Regions from separate parts of the Paenibacillus sp. FSL F4-0087 genome, predicted to be linked through region 2. Evidence: riboswitches for the same ligand, from Rfam matches in the RefSeq annotation. Region 2 holds a riboswitch; the other holds the start of a gene.

Region 1 (8,776 bases), 3.1 Mb from region 2:
GAACGTGATGGTACTTACGGGTGACCATGATATGCTGCAACTGATTGATGATCGCACAAGCATTATTATTATGAAAAAAGGTCATGGCAATTACATGGTGTATACGCCTGAATCTCTAATGACGGAGAAACAACTGACACCTCGTCAAGTGATTGACATGAAAGGTCTGATGGGCGATGCCAGTGACAATTATCCTGGGGTACGTGGCATTGGGGAGAAGACGGCTTTGAAACTTGTGCAGGAGTTTGGCTCCATTGAAGGTATTTTGGACAATATGGATAAGCTTACCCCTTCGGTACGTAACAAGATTGAGAATGACCTCGACATGCTTCATCTGTCCCGCAAACTGGCAGAGATTCACTGTGCTGTTCCGGTAGCATGTGCACTGGATGTATGTGAATTGCGTCTTGATCCGGATATGGTGATGGACAAGTTCGAACAACTTGAGATGAAGAGCCTGGGCTCTTGGATGGGAGTGGCAATAGGGTGAGTAGCATGCAGACAAAACGGACGGGCAAAAAGTGGTGGACAGGGGCTATGGCCCTCGTCCTTGCTTTGCCTGTAGTCCTTTCAGGAGCAGTGAGTGTTCCACAGACAGCAGATGCCAAAGCGGCAATTAGCACCAAGGTACAGAAAGTAAAAGCAGCAGGACGCAGTTTTACCGTGCAGACGGTTAGTATTCCCAAGGGTACACCAGTTACCGTAGGATTAGCGAAGAAGCAGGTTGGTCAGACTGCAACATTACCTTCGATTGTTAAGGCATATGGCGCGCAAGCGGCCATTAACGGAGCGTTTTTTGAAGCTTATAACGGAGCTCCAGATCCATACGGCATGTTAATAGCAAACGGCAAAGTTATACATATTGGAAGATACGGAACAACGATTGGATTTAAGGAAGATGGCTCAGCCATCATGGATTCGCTTCAAGTGAGCCTGACGGGTAAAGTAACAGATAAAGAAGGGAATTCACGCAGTTGGTATGCGACCTTTATTAACCGAACACCTTCCGCGAATGCGAGTATTACGATGTTATACACGCCAGAGCGGGGATCTACAGTCGGGTTCAAAGGAGGTACGGCGGTTGTGATGGAGAAAGGGATTGTCACCAAGAAAGTACCGAATACCGATGTAGCCATTCCGAAGAATGGCTCGGTGCTGGTCTTCACGGGAAATCAGAAATCTTCGTCCGACCGCTTCACCATTGGATCAACTGTAGAGATGAATTATAAGTACACCAATGCAGCGGGCAAAGAGATCCCTTGGCAAGATGTAGTCACCGCTGTGGGCGCAGGTCCACGTTTGGTGAAAGACGGCAAAGTTGCCGTAAATCCAGCGAGTGAGGGCTTCAAGGATACCAAAATTCTCAATGCCTCCGGCGCAAGAAGTGGTATTGCCATTATGGCCGACGGTTCGGTTATGTTGGCTACCGTTTCTGGAGCGACCATTAAGGAATGGGCTGCTGTCATGCAGAAGCTTGGAGCCAAACAGGCAATGAACCTGGATGGTGGTGCATCTTCTGGCATGTATGCTGGCGGCAAAATGCTTACTTCCCCGGGCCGCTTGTTAAGTAATACACTTGTTTTTGGTGGCTCTGTTCATTAAAAGAAAGCTAATATGGGAGGAAGGATCAGATGACACTCACACATAACCGGAAGCCAGATGAAAACAAAACGGCGGTATTAGCTGTAAACGTAGGGCAAGTTCAGGCCTTGCCTGGCCAGAAGCGCGAAGTGATGAGCGGCATTGTGAAACATCCCATATCCAGCCCGGTCTTCCTGTCATTCACCGGAATGACAGGGGATGCCCAGGCTGATCTGGAGCATCATGGTGGGCCTGACAAGGCGGTTTGTGTATACGATTACAGTCGTTATGCGGCGCTTGAACAACTGATGGATCGCAAGCTGGACTGGGGAGCTTGTGGAGAAAATCTGACAGTTGAAGGCTGTATGGAGGAAGAAGTCCGCATTGGTGATGTGTATGAATTGGGGAAAGCCACGGTACAGGTCAGCCAGCCGAGACAGCCTTGCTTCAAGCTTGGTGCACGGTATGATTACAAAGAGCTGCCTGTTTATTTCCAGGATAGCGGGCATACCGGATTTTATTTTCGGGTGTTGCAAGAGGGCGAGGTAACTCCTTCTGCAACTTTCAGACGAATAAGCACGGATCCTGCATCAATGACTATTCTGGAAGCTAATCGAATTATGCATCAGGGGAAGCAGGATGTCGCTGCTATGCGTGCTTTGCTGGCCATTCCAACGTTAGCCGACAGCTGGAAGCAGACCTTATTGAAGCGACTGGCTAAGCTCGAAACTGCTGAACAGGATTAATTCATGCCCTTGTTTAGAGAACAGATTCGAAGATCCATTTTAATTTTAAACTACTTGGGAGTGTGACTAACATGACGATTTTAGGCGCAATTGAAGCTGGAGGAACCAAATTTGTATGTGGTATCGGTACGGAAGAAGGAGAAGTTCTTGAACGCGTAAGTTTTCCAACGACGACACCGGAAGAGACGATGGCTCAAGTAATCGCTTTTTTTGAAGGTAAAGGTATTGAAGCATTAGGTGTAGGTTCATTTGGTCCGATTGATCCGATTGAAGGAAGCCCGACTTATGGTTACATCACAACAACACCAAAACCACATTGGGGTCAGTACAACCTGATTGGTAAGCTCAAAGAGCACTTTGATGTACCGATGACGTTCGACACCGATGTAAACGGTGCTGCGCTTGGGGAAGCAACCTGGGGGGCTGCACAAGGCCTAGATAGCTGTCTGTATATTACTGTCGGAACGGGTATTGGTGCAGGCGCAGTTGTAGGTGGCAAAATGGTCCATGGATTGTCACATCCAGAGATGGGACACATTATTGTACGCAGACATCCTGAGGATACGTATGAAGGGTTCTGTCCGTATCATGGAGACTGTCTGGAAGGGCTTGCCGCAGGTCCTGCCATCAATAAACGTTGGGAGCAACCGGCTTACGAACTGCCAGCCGATCACAAGGCTTGGGAGATTGAAGCACATTACCTGGCGCATGCTCTGATGAATTATGTATTGATCCTCACACCTCAGAAAATTGTAATGGGTGGCGGTGTGATGAAGCAGGAGCATCTGTTCCCAATGGTTCGCAGTAAACTGCAGGAACTGCTCGCTGGATACGTTCAGCATCCTGCACTTCAGTCCGAAATTGACCAGTATGTCGTTTCACCTGGACTTGGCGATAATGCGGGGTTGTGTGGTTCACTTGCGCTGGCGAAACTAGCTTTGAATAAGTAAATAGCTTTACAAACAAGTAGTTGACGAATTTTTCCATTGTGGTAATATATGAGCAACAGCATAGCACGGTTAATGAGGAAGCACCTCTCTTGCATGGATTTTGCAGGAGAGGTGTTTTTTTGTGCTGCTTAATTTAGCACAATACAGACTGTGTCGAGCTGAACTATTGAAGGAGGGACAGGATATGGAAGTCATTTTCATGAACAGATTATCCAGAATGTCAGGTCAGAATGAAGAGCATGCGCAGCTGTGGATTGGTGAAGAAGAAGGGGCGTGGCATCTGGGGTGGAGCCGATATGAGGAAGGAGATCGTACGGATGCCATCTGGTATGATGGCAGTTCGTGGGACGAGCTGTTGCATGTGTATCGTCATCAGTTAGCCATACAGATGGGCGAAGGATATCGTCCATTATTGCAAGGCTTGTTCCACGAAAATGATGATTTGAAGTCGCGCAGTTATGGCGGTCAACGTCTTCATTGCTACAGTGAATTATATGGCAATGAGGGGCTGTATATGGACCTGTGCATATGGCGCAGGAAGAGAGCAGCGTCTGACCGGAAGGCCCCCTATTTTATTGCAACGAACCGGTTGTTGCGCATGATCAGTGCATTTGTTCCACAAACCATCGATGAATTGATGCAACTGCCTGGCGTAGGGGAGAGCAAGGCTTCCGAGTACGGAGAGGAATGGCTGGAGCTTACGAATGGACTGGAACGTTCCACATCTTTCCCGCTAGATTGGGTGTACTCGGTTCTGAAAGAACAAGAATATGAGAGCTGGCTGTACAAACAGAGAGAGCAGAAGTACAAGCAGGAGCTAGACAGATTCACCACACGGAAGCAGGTACTTGAGGGTATGAAAGAAGGATATACATTGGAGGAGATTGTGAATCGTTCCGGATTGTCCCGTCGGGAGCTAATTGAACTGTTGGAGACACTGGATTTGGAGGGGTATGACACCGATTGTCTACTTGATGCGGAGCTTGCTGTCATGTCTGAAGAGGAGCAAGAGGCGGTATGGAGTGCCTACGAGGAGCTGGGAGATACGTTCCTGAAGCCCGTGTTACATAAGGTGTATGGAGAAGAGAAGCCTGGCGGGAGCAATCTGGAGCAGGTCTACGAAAGACTGCGCATGATTCGCATCCGGTTTCGTCGTCACACAGAGACGGAGCAGAATGCAGGCTAGATTGGAAATAGGACGTTAGTTGTCATACATTAAGCGGATAATAAAAAAAAGACGAGACGTCTCCAGAAGTGGAGCGCTTCGTCTTTTGCTATTTCAAACCCAATCTTTTTTGCGGAAAATAAAGAACATACTCAGGCCCAGTGTAACCATCAGGCCAATAACCACAAAATAACCATACTTCCAGTCCAACTCGGGCATGTTCGTAAAGTTCATCCCATAGATGCCAGTGATAACCGTCAGCGGCATGAACACCGTCGTAATGGCGGTGAACACACGCATGATTTCATTCGCCCGGTTGGCGATACTGGATTGGTAAGCTTCTCGTAAGTTCCCCATCAAGTCGCGATAAGTCTCAAAGGTTTCGGATATTTTCACAGCATTCTCATAAATGTCACTAAAATACTTTTGCAGTTGATCATCAATAAGACGCAGATCTTTTTTATTGAGTGTGTTAATGACCTCTTTCTGAGGTCCAAGCACTTTCTTCAGCCACAAAATCTCACTGCGCAGCCCGATAATCTCATTCAGATGTGACTTCTTGGTATGCATCAGAATGTCCTCTTCAAGCTTCTCAATGCGCGCTTCAATTCGGTCACCGACAGTAAAATAATTATCAACAATCAAGTCAACCAGCAGATACAGCAGCTTATCTGGCGTACTAATTTCCTGTTCCCAAAGGATCGGTTTCAATGTCCGCAATTCGCTGACTTTCTGTTTGGTAACACTGATAATAAAGTGTCTGCCAAGGAACAAGTTGACGGCACGTAAAAAAATCTCTTCATCATCAAAACGAATGCTATTAATAACAATAAAATAATGGCTCTCATAAATTTCAATCTTCGGACGTTGTTCTTCGTCACTCAAACAGTCTTCAACGGCCAGATCATGCATCATGAACAGCGGTTGAAGTACCGCTAAATCGTCTACGTCCGCATCAATCCAGTAAAACCCCTCCGCTGGTGGAGTCAGCGCCTGCTGAATGTCGTCCACCGGAATAAATACACCGTTATTTACCAACCGGATTTTCATTATTCATCTACTCCTTCTGCACCCGCCAAATGGGCGGATTTCATCAATATGGGCGCAAAAAGAACAGATCAGCCGGTCGGCAGCGGAGCCTGGAAGTCAGGACTGCGTTCGCTCTATAATCAAACGGAAGTAACGTCCCGCTGCCGGCATGCTGATATCAATTCTCTATGCAGTTTGTCGGAATTCGGCTGCCAGTCAGGCCTCGGGTCGCCATCCATTGAATATGTCACCTCTCACATAAGGGTTTATAACACTTGTCTAGTATACCGCTGGTACAGGGTCCTTTCAAGCGCAAAAATGTGTCGATTTCGCGCCCTGGAGCAGTGTATGACAACGGATGATGAACGGTTCCGATCCTGAGGAACAGACATTGAACTACACCTTGACGTGAGGGGATTAATGTCTTAAAGTAAAAGGTGAACCACACTAGTTTTTACAATTGAATAAAGCGAAATCTTATCAAGAGTAGGTGGAGGGACTGGCCCGATGAAACCCGGCAACCGGCGGTATACCGCACGGTGCTAATTCTTGCAGCGACCAAGTGTCCAAGTGGCACTGTTGTAACTGAGAGATGAGAGAGGCGCATATCTATTTACATATGACCTTTCTCGGAATCCGAGGAAGGTCTTTGTTATATGCACCGACTTCTCAGCAGTGATTTTCGCTAAGGAACTTGAGCTTGCCGCCAGCAATGTGGTTGCAATTCAGCGCCTGCAGGCAAGCTCATGGCAGCCTAAAACTGTACGGATGCGAATCGTATCGAGTCCGCAGTGGCTGCATCTATTTATGCACAAGGAGGAGTTAGAACTACCATGCCAATCAAAATTCCAGACACACTGCCTGCCAAAGAAGTACTTGCAGGAGAGAACATCTTTGTCATGGACGAGACATCTGCTTACCAGCAGGACATTCGTCCACTACGTATCGCTATATTAAACCTGATGCCCACAAAGGAAACGACAGAAACTCAATTGCTTCGTTTGGTGGGTAACACACCAATTCAGGTAGATATCGTTCTGGTTCATCCGAAGTCTCATACGTCCAAGAACACTTCCCAGGAATATTTGGACTTGTTCTACAAAACCTTTGATGAGATCGAACACCGCCGTTTTGACGGCATGATCATTACAGGTGCTCCTGTAGAGCAAATGGACTTTGAAGACGTGAACTATTGGAAAGAAATCCAGGAGATCTTCGAATGGACCAAAACCAATGTGACTTCGACCATGCATATATGTTGGGCTTCCCAAGCGGGGTTATACCATCATTTCGGAGTTCCCAAAGTTCCGCTGGATGAAAAATGTTTTGGCGTATTCTCACATACGATCAACAGATCCAATGTGCAGCTGCTGCGCGGATTTGATGAAGTATTCAACGTCCCGCATTCCCGCCATACGGAAGTGCGACGTGAAGATATTGAAAAAAATGAAAACCTTGAAATATTGGCTGAATCAGAGGAAGCGGGTATTTTCCTCGTTGCTACCAAAGACGGCAAACAGATTTTTGCAACCGGACATGCCGAGTATGACCCGCTTTCATTGAAATGGGAATATGACCGTGATGCAGCTAAAGGTATGGACATTGCGCTGCCGAGACATTATTTCCCGAATGACGATCCTTCCCGTGTTCCCCCGGCCACTTGGCGAGCACATGCAAACTTATTATTCTCTAATTGGCTCAATTACTATGTGTATCAAGAGACACCTTACGATATTGGTCCGCAAATTTAATCGACATTACAGGAGGATGCTGCAATGGAAGACAACAAATTGAAAATCGAAAGTCGATTGGCCCAAATTGGGTCTATCAATGAACCGGTAACGGGCGCCATTAATTTTCCGATCTATCAATCCACTGCGTTTCGCCACCCAAAGCTTGGACAAAGCACGGGATTTGATTATATTCGTACGACCAATCCAACCCGTAAAGTGTTGGAAGAAGCAGCGGCAGCGTTGGAATCCGGTGATGCAGGTTTTGCCTGTAGCTCCGGCATGGCTGCTTTGCAAACGATTTTCGCTTTATTCGGACAAGGGGATCATCTGATTGTATCGCTGGATCTGTACGGCGGAACGTATCGTTTGCTTGAACGCATCCTGTCTCGATTTGGTGTGACGGCAAGTTACGTTGATACTAATGACTTGGCAGCTCTAGAAAATATTCGTCAACCAAATACAAAAGCGGTATTTATTGAAACACCAACCAATCCACTAATGATGATTACGGATGTGGAAGCGGTATGCTCCTGGGCCAAGAGCCACAACTTGCTCACCATTGTGGATAATACACTACTGACTCCGTTCTTCCAGCGTCCAATTGAACTTGGTGCTGATATCATCATTCATAGTGCCACGAAGTATCTGGGTGGTCATAATGATGTACTTGCCGGATTAATTATTACCAAAGGTGAGGAATTGTCGGCCGAAATGGCATTCCTGCACAATTCCATTGGAGCCGTATTGTCTCCAAGTGACTCCTATCAGCTGATGAAAGGCATGAAGACACTCGCTCTTCGCATGGAGCGGCATGAGTATAATGCTCTGACGATTGCCAAGTACCTTTTGGAGCACCCAGCCGTTAATGAAGTGTATCATCCTGGTTTGTCGGATCATCCCGGATTTGAAATACAGAATAAACAATCCAGTGGAAATACAGGCATTTTCTCCTTTAAGGTAAAGGATGCTCGTTATGTTGAACCATTGCTTCGTCACATTAAACTGATTGCTTTTGCGGAAAGCCTCGGGGGTGTAGAGTCATTGATGACTTATCCTGCGGTGCAGACCCATGCGGATATTCCGATTGAAATTCGTGACGCTGTAGGTGTAGATGACCGTCTGTTGCGCTTCTCAGTAGGGATCGAGCATGCCGAAGATCTGATTGCCGATCTGGGCAATGCACTTACAGCTGCACAACAGGAGATAGAAGGGGGAACCGCATCATGAGTGAGCAAAACAATAATGCCAACAATCATGAACGGAATGTTCATTCTGACCTGAAGTTCGATACCAAGCTGCTGCATTTCGGTGACGAAATCGATAAAACAACCGGGGCTTCCAGTGTGCCAATTTACCAGGCCTCCACATTCCATCATTTTGATATTTTTAATCCACCCCAACATGATTATAGTCGTTCCGGTAACCCGACTCGTCAGGCATTGGAGGATTACATTACATTATTGGAAGGTGGGGCACGCGGATTTGCCTATTCCTCAGGAATGGCTGCCATCTCCAGTGTGTTCATGATGTTCTCGGCAGGCGATCACATGATTGTGACGGAAGACGTATATG
Region 2 (8,776 bases):
CAAACAGTTTGAAAACTCCGTGCTTAACCAGCTCAACGTGATCAAAGGAAACACCTATGAAGAGTTTGATGCATCCGTTGACAAAAAATCAGAACTCGGCCTGACCAGTCTGATTCTCGGTGGTGCTGGTGTAGCTGTAGCTAAGAAAGTCGGATTATTGCTTTTGCTCAAAAAAGGGTGGTTTGTCATCGTAGCCGCCATTGTTGGTGCTTTCGGATGGATTCGTCGCAAGCTGACTGGACGCAAAAAGGATGCTGAACCAGGAGATCAGAATTCGCTGTCTCCTGTAGAGGAAGCTTACCAACAGCATGCTGCTGGACAGGAGTCCGCAGGCTCTGATAGCCAACAGACAAATGGACATTCGGATACTGATCCGAATAAGCGTTAAGCTTATAATTAATGTACTTATAATAATAAGTACTACATCGAAGTGCCCTTACATCAAAACGCTCTATAACATGATGTACAAAACAAAGCCCTGCATTCTCTATAAAGAGGATGCAGGGCTTTCTTTAGTAACGCCGTAAGAAGTGGCTCCGAGTACAACTTATTTTCAGCTTAATCGTTCAGCTTAAAACGCAGGTTCTACAGCACCTTGATAACGATCTTTGATGAATTTTTTAACCTCTTCGGAATGCAGAGCTGCAGCCAGTTTTTGGATGGCATCTGCATCTTTGTTATCTTCACGGGATACGAGGATGTTTGCATATGGGTTACCTTGCAGGTCCTCGATCAGCAGCGCATCCTTCTCTGGGTTCAGATTGGCTTCCAGCGCGTAGTTGGCGTTAATGAATACCAGATCTGCTTCATCCAGTTGACGAGGCATCATGGCTGCATCAAGCTCGATGATATTCAGGTTTTTCGGATTGGCTGTAATATCTTGAATCGTAGAAGTGATATTTGTGTTGTCTTTTAGCGTGATAAGTCCTTCTTTTGCAAGCAACAACAGTCCACGACCACCGTTGGATGGGTCATTAGGAATGGCTACTTTTGCGCCGTCTTTCAACTCATCCAATGATTTGATTTTTTTGGAATAGCCAGCAAATGGCTCAACATGAACAGGTGTTACAGCAACGAGGTGGAAACCACGTTCTTTGTTCTCTGTATCCAGGTAAGGCTGGTGTTGGAAAAAGTTCGCATCCAGTTGTTTATCTTCAAGCTGTTGGTTAGGTTGAACATAATCATTGAAAGTCACGATTTGCAAGCGAATGCCTTCAGCTTCGAGTTCAGGCTTGATGCTTTCCAAAATTTCCGCATGCGGTGTAGGGGATGCTCCCACTTTCAATTCTACGGTGCGCGGTGCGCCTCCAGCATTGTCAGCGCCGCTGTCGGAATCCTTGTTGTTTCCGCAAGCCGCTAGAACCGCAATCAGCATAATGCTAAGTAGAGCAAAAGACCATTTTTTCATGTGTAAAACCCCTTCTCCAATAAATTTTTTTTGCATTTTGCCCCAAATCGATACCGAATCAGGCAAATGCTATATATGTGTTATTTCCTGGTGAACCATTTAACCAAACGATCGCCCGCCATCTGAAGCACTTGCACCAGAATGATCATAAATACTACGGATATAATCATAATTTCATTCTGATAACGGAAGTATCCGTAGTTGATTGCCAATGTTCCCAGACCTCCACCACCAACCATTCCCGCCATCGCCGTGTAGGAAACAAGGGTAACGATTGTAATGGTGATCCCGGCTAGCAGACCCGGCAATGCCTCTGGCAGAAGCACACGCCTTACAATCTGTCCGGTTGAAGCTCCCATCGCCTGTGCCGCTTCAATGACGCCACGATCCACTTCACGCAGTGTAGTTTCCACCAACCGGGCAAAGTATGGAGCTGCGGCAATGACGAGCGGAGGTATAACACCCAGCACCCCTGTAGCTGTGCCAACCAGTGAACGGGTAAACGGAATGAGTGCAACAATCAGAATGATAAATGGCACTGATCGCAGAATGTTTACAATAAACGATAGTATCGTGTACACCACTTGAGACTGAATTGAAGTCGACCTTGCCGTCATAAACAGCAATACGCCTAACGGCAAACCAATGATGATCGTGAATAGGCCCGATGCTCCCAGGATTTGCAGCGTTTCAATTGAAGCCTTACCGATTTCTTCCCAACGTACCGTCGAAAAATCCATTAACGAAGCACCTCCACATCAAGTCCCTGATCCACTAACTCTTTAATGGTGAGATTAATCTCATCTAACTGCCCCTCAAACCGAACGGTCAGCTGTCCATAGGGAACTTGTTTGATCGTTGAAATGGTGCCTTGCAAAATGGCGAAATCCACTCCTGTTTTACGAACCGTTCTGGACAAAATCGCCTCATAGGTTTTATTGCCCAGGAAGGATATTTTCACAAGCTTAGAAGCTCCGTTTGTCTGTAATGAGACATCTGCACTCGCCAGAGCAGTCTCTTCTAGTGCAATTCCAACCTCATGGTCCCGCATCATAAAGTCACGCGTAATGGCATGCTGCGGCTTGAGGAACACTTCCGTCACTGGTCCTTGCTCCACGATGCCTCCCTGATGGATAACCGCCACCTGATCACAGATATTCTGGATCACGTGCATCTCATGGGTAATTAGAACAATCGTCAGGTTATACTTTTCATTGATATCCAGCAATAACTTCAGAATCGAATCGGTTGTCTGGGGATCAAGTGCCGATGTGGCCTCATCACACAGCAGAACGTTCGGATCACTCGCGAGTGCTCTTGCTATACCTACCCTTTGCTTCTGTCCGCCTGACAGCTGGGCCGGATATTTATTGCTGTGGTCCTCCAGTCCAACCAATGCAAGCATTTCCTTCACTTTCCGATCAATTGCAGCCTTGGGCGTATTAACGAGCTTCAAAGGAAAAGCCACATTATCATATACCGTAGCTGAGGATAACAGATTAAAGTGTTGGAAAATCATGCCGATCTTACGCCGTTGTTGTTGTAGATCGGACTTATTGAGATTGGTTAGGTTGATTCCATCAACCCAAACCTCGCCTGCCGTGGGGCGTTCGAGCAAATTGATACAACGGATCAATGTACTCTTGCCTGCACCGGAATGTCCGATAACTCCGAATATTTCACCCTTGCGGATATTCAAATTTAGATCGGATAAGGCCGTCGTACTTTTTGAACCTTTACCGTACGTCTTGGTTAAACCTTTTAATTCAATCAAAATTACTGCTCCTTCCCACTGCCTACATGTATCTTTACCCGAATGAAAGGAAAACTCCCCTTCATCGTACAAAAAAAGAGCCCCTTTTGCAGAAACAAAAAGGGCTCTTCACGTGAAAGATTATACCTTCTCATCTGCCAAAATCGTGCCTTGCACCATTTTGTAGGAATTAGCACCTAACATCTATAAAGTATGACACAGCTGTCATGCAGTTATAAATCGGTTGCCGGGCTTCATCGGGCCTGTCCCTCCGCCGCTCTCGATAAGAAATATTTAATTTATAAGTTCAGTAGTAGTTATAATGTTAATGTCATAAATGTTAATTCCATCTAACTGTCGATCAGGAACTCAGTATAATCCAAGTATTCCGATTTGTCAAAGGCAAATATTACTATCCAATCAGTTCTTCGGTTGATGCAATACCTGCTTATGCCATTTCTCATTGATGTAGCCATACGCTGCTTTTAACGTCTCACATACCATATCCACACCCTGCCGGAGTTCCACGACATGTTGATCCAGATCCTCCAGCTTCACTTTCCCTTGCAAAGTCTGGTGCAGCTGCCATAGATCATCCTGCATTTCGGAGTTCATGTAATGAATCTCCATGTTTCGTCGTTTGCGCAATTTGCTCATTGGCTCACGGTAAGAGTCCTTGATCCGAATTAGTTCGTTGGCAAGAACATAATGCAGCTTATCATATCCGAACTGTCTTAATACGGTGAAATATGAATAATGAGTTTTAACATTGGTTGTATTCAGCTCAAATATTTCATTCAACACTGTACCTAATTTATCCAAAATGGCAAAACATCGGATGAAGCCATCCTTATAAAAATAGACGTATCGGGCATACTCCGCTTTTTCTAATAATGTCATATCATCCGTAGAGCCCGCTTTAACTTTCTGACGGAAATGGGAAGCTGCAAAACAGCTTTGTTCCAATTCATCCAGCGAAGAGATCAGTCCCTGGGTCCATATATACAGTTTACGAAAATCATGGGTAGGATCATGGTCCACATGCATCTGTCGCTGAAATAGCTCAAGTGTATCCGCCATCGCTTCCATCGCGTCCTTTAGTATGCCTTCGTTCTTACGCGGCTTTTCACCCAGCAACGTTCGCAGCATATATAGCCTCCTCTTTCCACTCTGCAGATCATCAAATTAATAATAATTCATCATATTAAACAAAATCGGAATCAGAGTAAACGTATGACCGCTGCTTACAATAGGGTGCCCTGACACGCCTGACATCAAACAAAGTTCACCTGTCCAATGATGTACATCATCGGATGGTGAACTTCACTGGATTCATCCCCTGAACTACAATAATTCGGATATATTAGAAACGGTTAACGGGCCGATACAACTTGTACACCAGGAAACTCATATACGTTAATACACCGAATAAAATGGCAATATCAAGCATATGCGCCAGCGCTACGAACATATACACTTCCGGACGGTTCATCGTGAGCATCAAACCAAAACCAATCACCACTTGCAACAAAACCAGTACAACAGAAATGACTCCTAACGCTCTTAATTCCGTGTTATCCGGATGTTTGCGATACGCAAAATGACCGAGAATTGCAATGACGATTACTAATGAAACAGCCGCCACCCGGTGAGCAAAAGCAACAGCTACGCCTCCCGAGAGCTCAGGAATAATCTGCCCGTTACAGAGCGGAAAGCCTGAACATCCTCCAGCAGAATCCGTATGGCTCACAAATGCTCCAGTATATACCACGAGGTACGTATAGATCGTGGAAAACCACACCAGATTTCGGAAGCCTTTGCTAACTCGCGGATATCGATTCAGTCTTTCCAATCCACCATGGCGAGCTTCCTGCCGAATACCAAGCGCCATCATCAAGGAGCTGGCAAAAGCAATTAAGGCAAATCCGAAATGCAGTGCCATGACTGCGGAAGATTGGGAGAATACGACGGCAAAAGCCCCCATAATTCCCTGGACAATAACAAATATCAGCGTTAACAATGAAAACAATTGCAGATCACGGCGTGATTTGCCAAACCGCAAAAATGCTACAAAAGAGGCTATGGACAAAAGCCCTGCCAGTGCGCTGACTGCGCGATGGGAAAATTCAATTAGTGAGGCAACAGTATGTGCAGGCACAAGTTTTCCGTTACATAAAGGCCATTCTGCGCCGCAGCCGAGGCCCGATTCCGTTCGGGTCACTACGCCTCCGCCAAATGTGGCCAGAAACATGACAAGACAGGTTAATACGGTTAACCATTTAAACAAGGTTATGTGCTTCAATTTTTTTCTCACCCGCTGTTGGTTTAAGATGGCGAAGAACTACATCCTCCGCTTGATTCGTTACTTTGACACTTATTTCACAACTAAATTCATTATACCGGATAAATGTGTCATTGACGCCGCGCTTTGTGACAAAATGTTAACGTCTGTCGAGAAGTTGACCCACAGGTCATCGGCAAATATGTACATTATTACAACCTTAGTTTCTCCCGAAAACTCGGAAAATACAAACGCCACTTCCCTATTTCAAGAGAAATGGCGTTCCTTTAATTATAACCTTTAACATGGTTAACCTGTCATGCTTTATTTATGAATCGTGTTATACACCTCAACTGCACGCTGCAGGAATTGCTCAATCTCTTCTCTCGACTTGCGCAGTTTGTTCACATAACGAACAAGTTCCCGCCCATCTGTGTAAGCTACAAAGCTGGGGATGCCGAGAATATTTTGCTCTTCGCTCACTGTACCCACCTGATCTACGTCGACCTCAATCAATTTCAGCTCACGAGCGAACTTCTCTTCAACTTCAGGCATAAACGGATCGATGTACTTGCAATCACCACACCAATCTGCCTTAAATACAGCTACAGTCAAACGTGGAGACTGGATTGCCACATCAAATTCCGGTTTCGATGTAATCTTTTCCATTACAACATCTTCCTTTCTATACCTTGTCTTATCCTCTAAGTGAAGCAAATTGCGGAGTGGAAGTCAAATATTCGGCGCATACTGACATCAATAGCTTCTTAAACTAAAACCGTAATCAGAATATCAGGAAAGGAGGTCATGACATGACTTCCGTTAAAACGGATTCCTCCGAGCCTGCCCATCATGGGTCAATATTACAAATGGTTCGATCCATCCCAGGTGCGGCCCGGGAAGTGTGGAGGGGCAAACAAGCGGCTTGGCAAGCCTCTGCACAGCTTCGTCATCCCTTGCGTGATATGGCTTGGGATTCCGACATGGCTGCTACCTTACAAGCTGAGGTGGAGCGCCTATTGCCTGGAAACGAGAATGCTTTTGCCCGAAATACACTCAGTGCACTGGTCTGTGAAGAGGACTGCATTATTCTGGAAGAGATCAAGACATTAACGCAGGAAAACAACCGGAGTAACATCACTCGCACAGCAGCATACCTGGAATGTTACGAACAGTATCCTGAGCTGCATTGGGCCCTGCTTGCCCATATGGTATCCCGCAACGGCGGATATCACATGACCGATCTCCAGAGTGACCTTATGCACAATCTGCAAAATCAAACAGATCGTGAGCATATGTATCGACTACTGGAGCGATGCAATGCCCTCATTTTCCAGGATGCTTATCCCCAGCTTCTGTTGTATATGAACAGCCGCCGGATTGGCCGGAGCTGTTTTCATTTGTTGTCCCATTTTCATGTATCGGCGTTCATGACGCCATTTTGGGAACGATTTTGGCTGGAGCGATGCAGCTCGCTGCTTAGTGTGGCATTAATTATTAATGAGCAGAACTATATCGAGAGCCGGGTCGTGCAGCATCCCTATTTTCAAAAACAAGTGCTATCCAAACCCGCATTCCATCTGCATAATCTGGCTGGGCTGAATCATATCGTATTTCCACTCGGACGGGAAAAAGGTCTTGCAGGCCGGGTTATTGAACATTTTGGCAAACTGGATGAGCGGATTATGTTTGGCAAAGGTTTATATGCGATGCTGTTTGGCGTGGAACAAGTGTTTACTCAAGTATTGGAGTTTGCACGCTCGGTTCCCCACCGTGGCTCACGTGCTGAATACTGGCCTGGTCTGTTCACCGCACATCAAGATGAAGCCGGAGAAAATGAGCTCTATAGTCAGGAGTTACTGGATCAAGAATGGCTAGCAGAAGGACAAAGGTTATATAGTCCTGAATTGCTGGCTGTATGGGGTGATACGCCGTATGAACCGATTACAAGGCAGGATTGGCTGCAAAATCGAGATTGCCTCGGTCATCTCACTGCCCCGCGCCGCCCCTGGCTGTTTGAGATGAGCCATGAACATCGGTACGGCATGCTGAAAACTGCATTGGCCCATGATGCAAAAACCTTGACACATTAAGGACAGAGGCTTTATCCAGGACTCGTCTAGTAGAAAAAAATGGACTACCTTTATTGGTATAAATAAAAAAGCCCTGTCCGCTATGAAAGCAGACAGAGCTTGTACTTATTTCAAACAATATAACGAAGTGTGTATTATGTGTTGAATCGATTATCCACGTTGCCCGGCTCCACGTTGCAGACGCATGAGCGGACGGAGTATTTTTTGCAAAATACGAGGGTAACTGCCCAGTTCGTCTTTACGAAGTACACGTAGAACAACCATGAGTACCAGATACACGACAACCACAAGCGCACCCACAAACAGACAGGTAACGAGGAATGATACACGTGCTGGCAGGAATAAATCAAAGATGGAGTTCCCAGCCCAGTTCGCTGCAAAACCAACACCTGCTGCAAGCAGCACGGTAATGATGAATCCTTTCCAACGATCACCCATGATCGAGAAATCAACAATTTTGCGAAGTACCCGCAGATTGAGGTACGTAATAACCAAGAAACACAATGCGGTCGCAATAATGATTCCGTAAATGCCAAAAATCGGAGCCAGGATTAAACTCGCTATGAGTTTGACTACGATACCCGCAGCTACACTGATCATTGTAATCCGTGGTTTACCCACCCCAAGCAAAATGGAGTTCGTGGTCATCATTGTAATTTGGAAAATAGTACCGAACGTCAGCAATGTAATGATTGGTGTCCCGTCTGGGCTGGTAAACAGCAAGCCGTTAACGGAATACGCTGCCGCGCATAGAGCGATAACGATTGGCATCCCGGTCAGAATCGAAATGCGCAAAGCAAGCGTCACCTGGTTTTTCAGATGAACTTCATCCTTGCGTGCAAAAGCTGCCGAAATGACTGGCACAAGTGATTGACTCAGTGCGATGGCCAAAATCGGAGGAATGCCTGCAATACTTTGGGCCTTGGCACCGAGAATGGCAAGAACTCCTGTCGCTTCTTCCAGTCCGATTAGTCCGCTAAGCAGTGGAACTACCAACGATGAATCGATAAAGTTAATCGCCGGAACAGCGAGTGAAGATAATACGATTGGAATCGAAAGTTTGAATATATCGCTGTAAATACCCCGCATGGGCAACTGCTCCGCACGCTCGTAATTCAATTGCGCCGCACGGTCATTTTTGCGAAGCTTTAAGGTGAAGTACAACATGACAGCAAAAGCGCCAATACTTCCAAATACGCCCCCAAATGAAGCCCCTGCTGCAATGGTTTGATCATCATAAT

Evidence for each region. A riboswitch is a leader RNA that binds a small molecule or an ion and turns the genes downstream of it on or off. The one in region 2 is predicted to bind S-adenosylmethionine.
Region 1: linked by a shared signal. The riboswitch ahead of metA (homoserine O-acetyltransferase MetA) and the one ahead of MHB84_RS18220 (methionine ABC transporter ATP-binding protein) in region 2 are both predicted to bind S-adenosylmethionine.

What each region holds. Positions count from the first base shown of each region.
Region 1 covers NZ_JBBODJ010000001.1:830,575-839,350, reverse strand. Annotated here, with positions in the region: gene MHB84_RS03945 (5'-3' exonuclease) at 1-490, shown strand, start outside; gene MHB84_RS03940 (phosphodiester glycosidase family protein) at 496-1,602, shown strand; gene MHB84_RS03935 (MOSC domain-containing protein) at 1,632-2,327, shown strand; gene MHB84_RS03930 (ROK family protein) at 2,399-3,277, shown strand; gene MHB84_RS03925 (HRDC domain-containing protein) at 3,462-4,463, shown strand; gene corA (magnesium/cobalt transporter CorA) at 4,557-5,492, opposite strand; SAM riboswitch class I at 5,946-6,070, shown strand; gene metA (homoserine O-acetyltransferase MetA) at 6,305-7,222, shown strand; gene MHB84_RS03910 (aminotransferase class I/II-fold pyridoxal phosphate-dependent enzyme) at 7,247-8,431, shown strand; gene MHB84_RS03905 (trans-sulfuration enzyme family protein) at 8,428-8,776, shown strand, end outside.
Region 2 covers NZ_JBBODJ010000001.1:3,937,784-3,946,559, reverse strand. Annotated here, with positions in the region: gene MHB84_RS18235 (DUF2167 domain-containing protein) at 1-388, shown strand, start outside; gene MHB84_RS18230 (MetQ/NlpA family ABC transporter substrate-binding protein) at 572-1,408, opposite strand; gene MHB84_RS18225 (methionine ABC transporter permease) at 1,489-2,148, opposite strand; gene MHB84_RS18220 (methionine ABC transporter ATP-binding protein) at 2,148-3,182, opposite strand; SAM riboswitch class I at 3,310-3,451, opposite strand; gene MHB84_RS18215 (Cthe_2314 family HEPN domain-containing protein) at 3,582-4,310, opposite strand; gene MHB84_RS18210 (COX15/CtaA family protein) at 4,525-5,454, opposite strand; gene MHB84_RS18205 (thioredoxin family protein) at 5,767-6,111, opposite strand; gene MHB84_RS18200 (DUF2515 family protein) at 6,255-7,535, shown strand; gene MHB84_RS18195 (putative polysaccharide biosynthesis protein) at 7,686-8,776, opposite strand, start outside.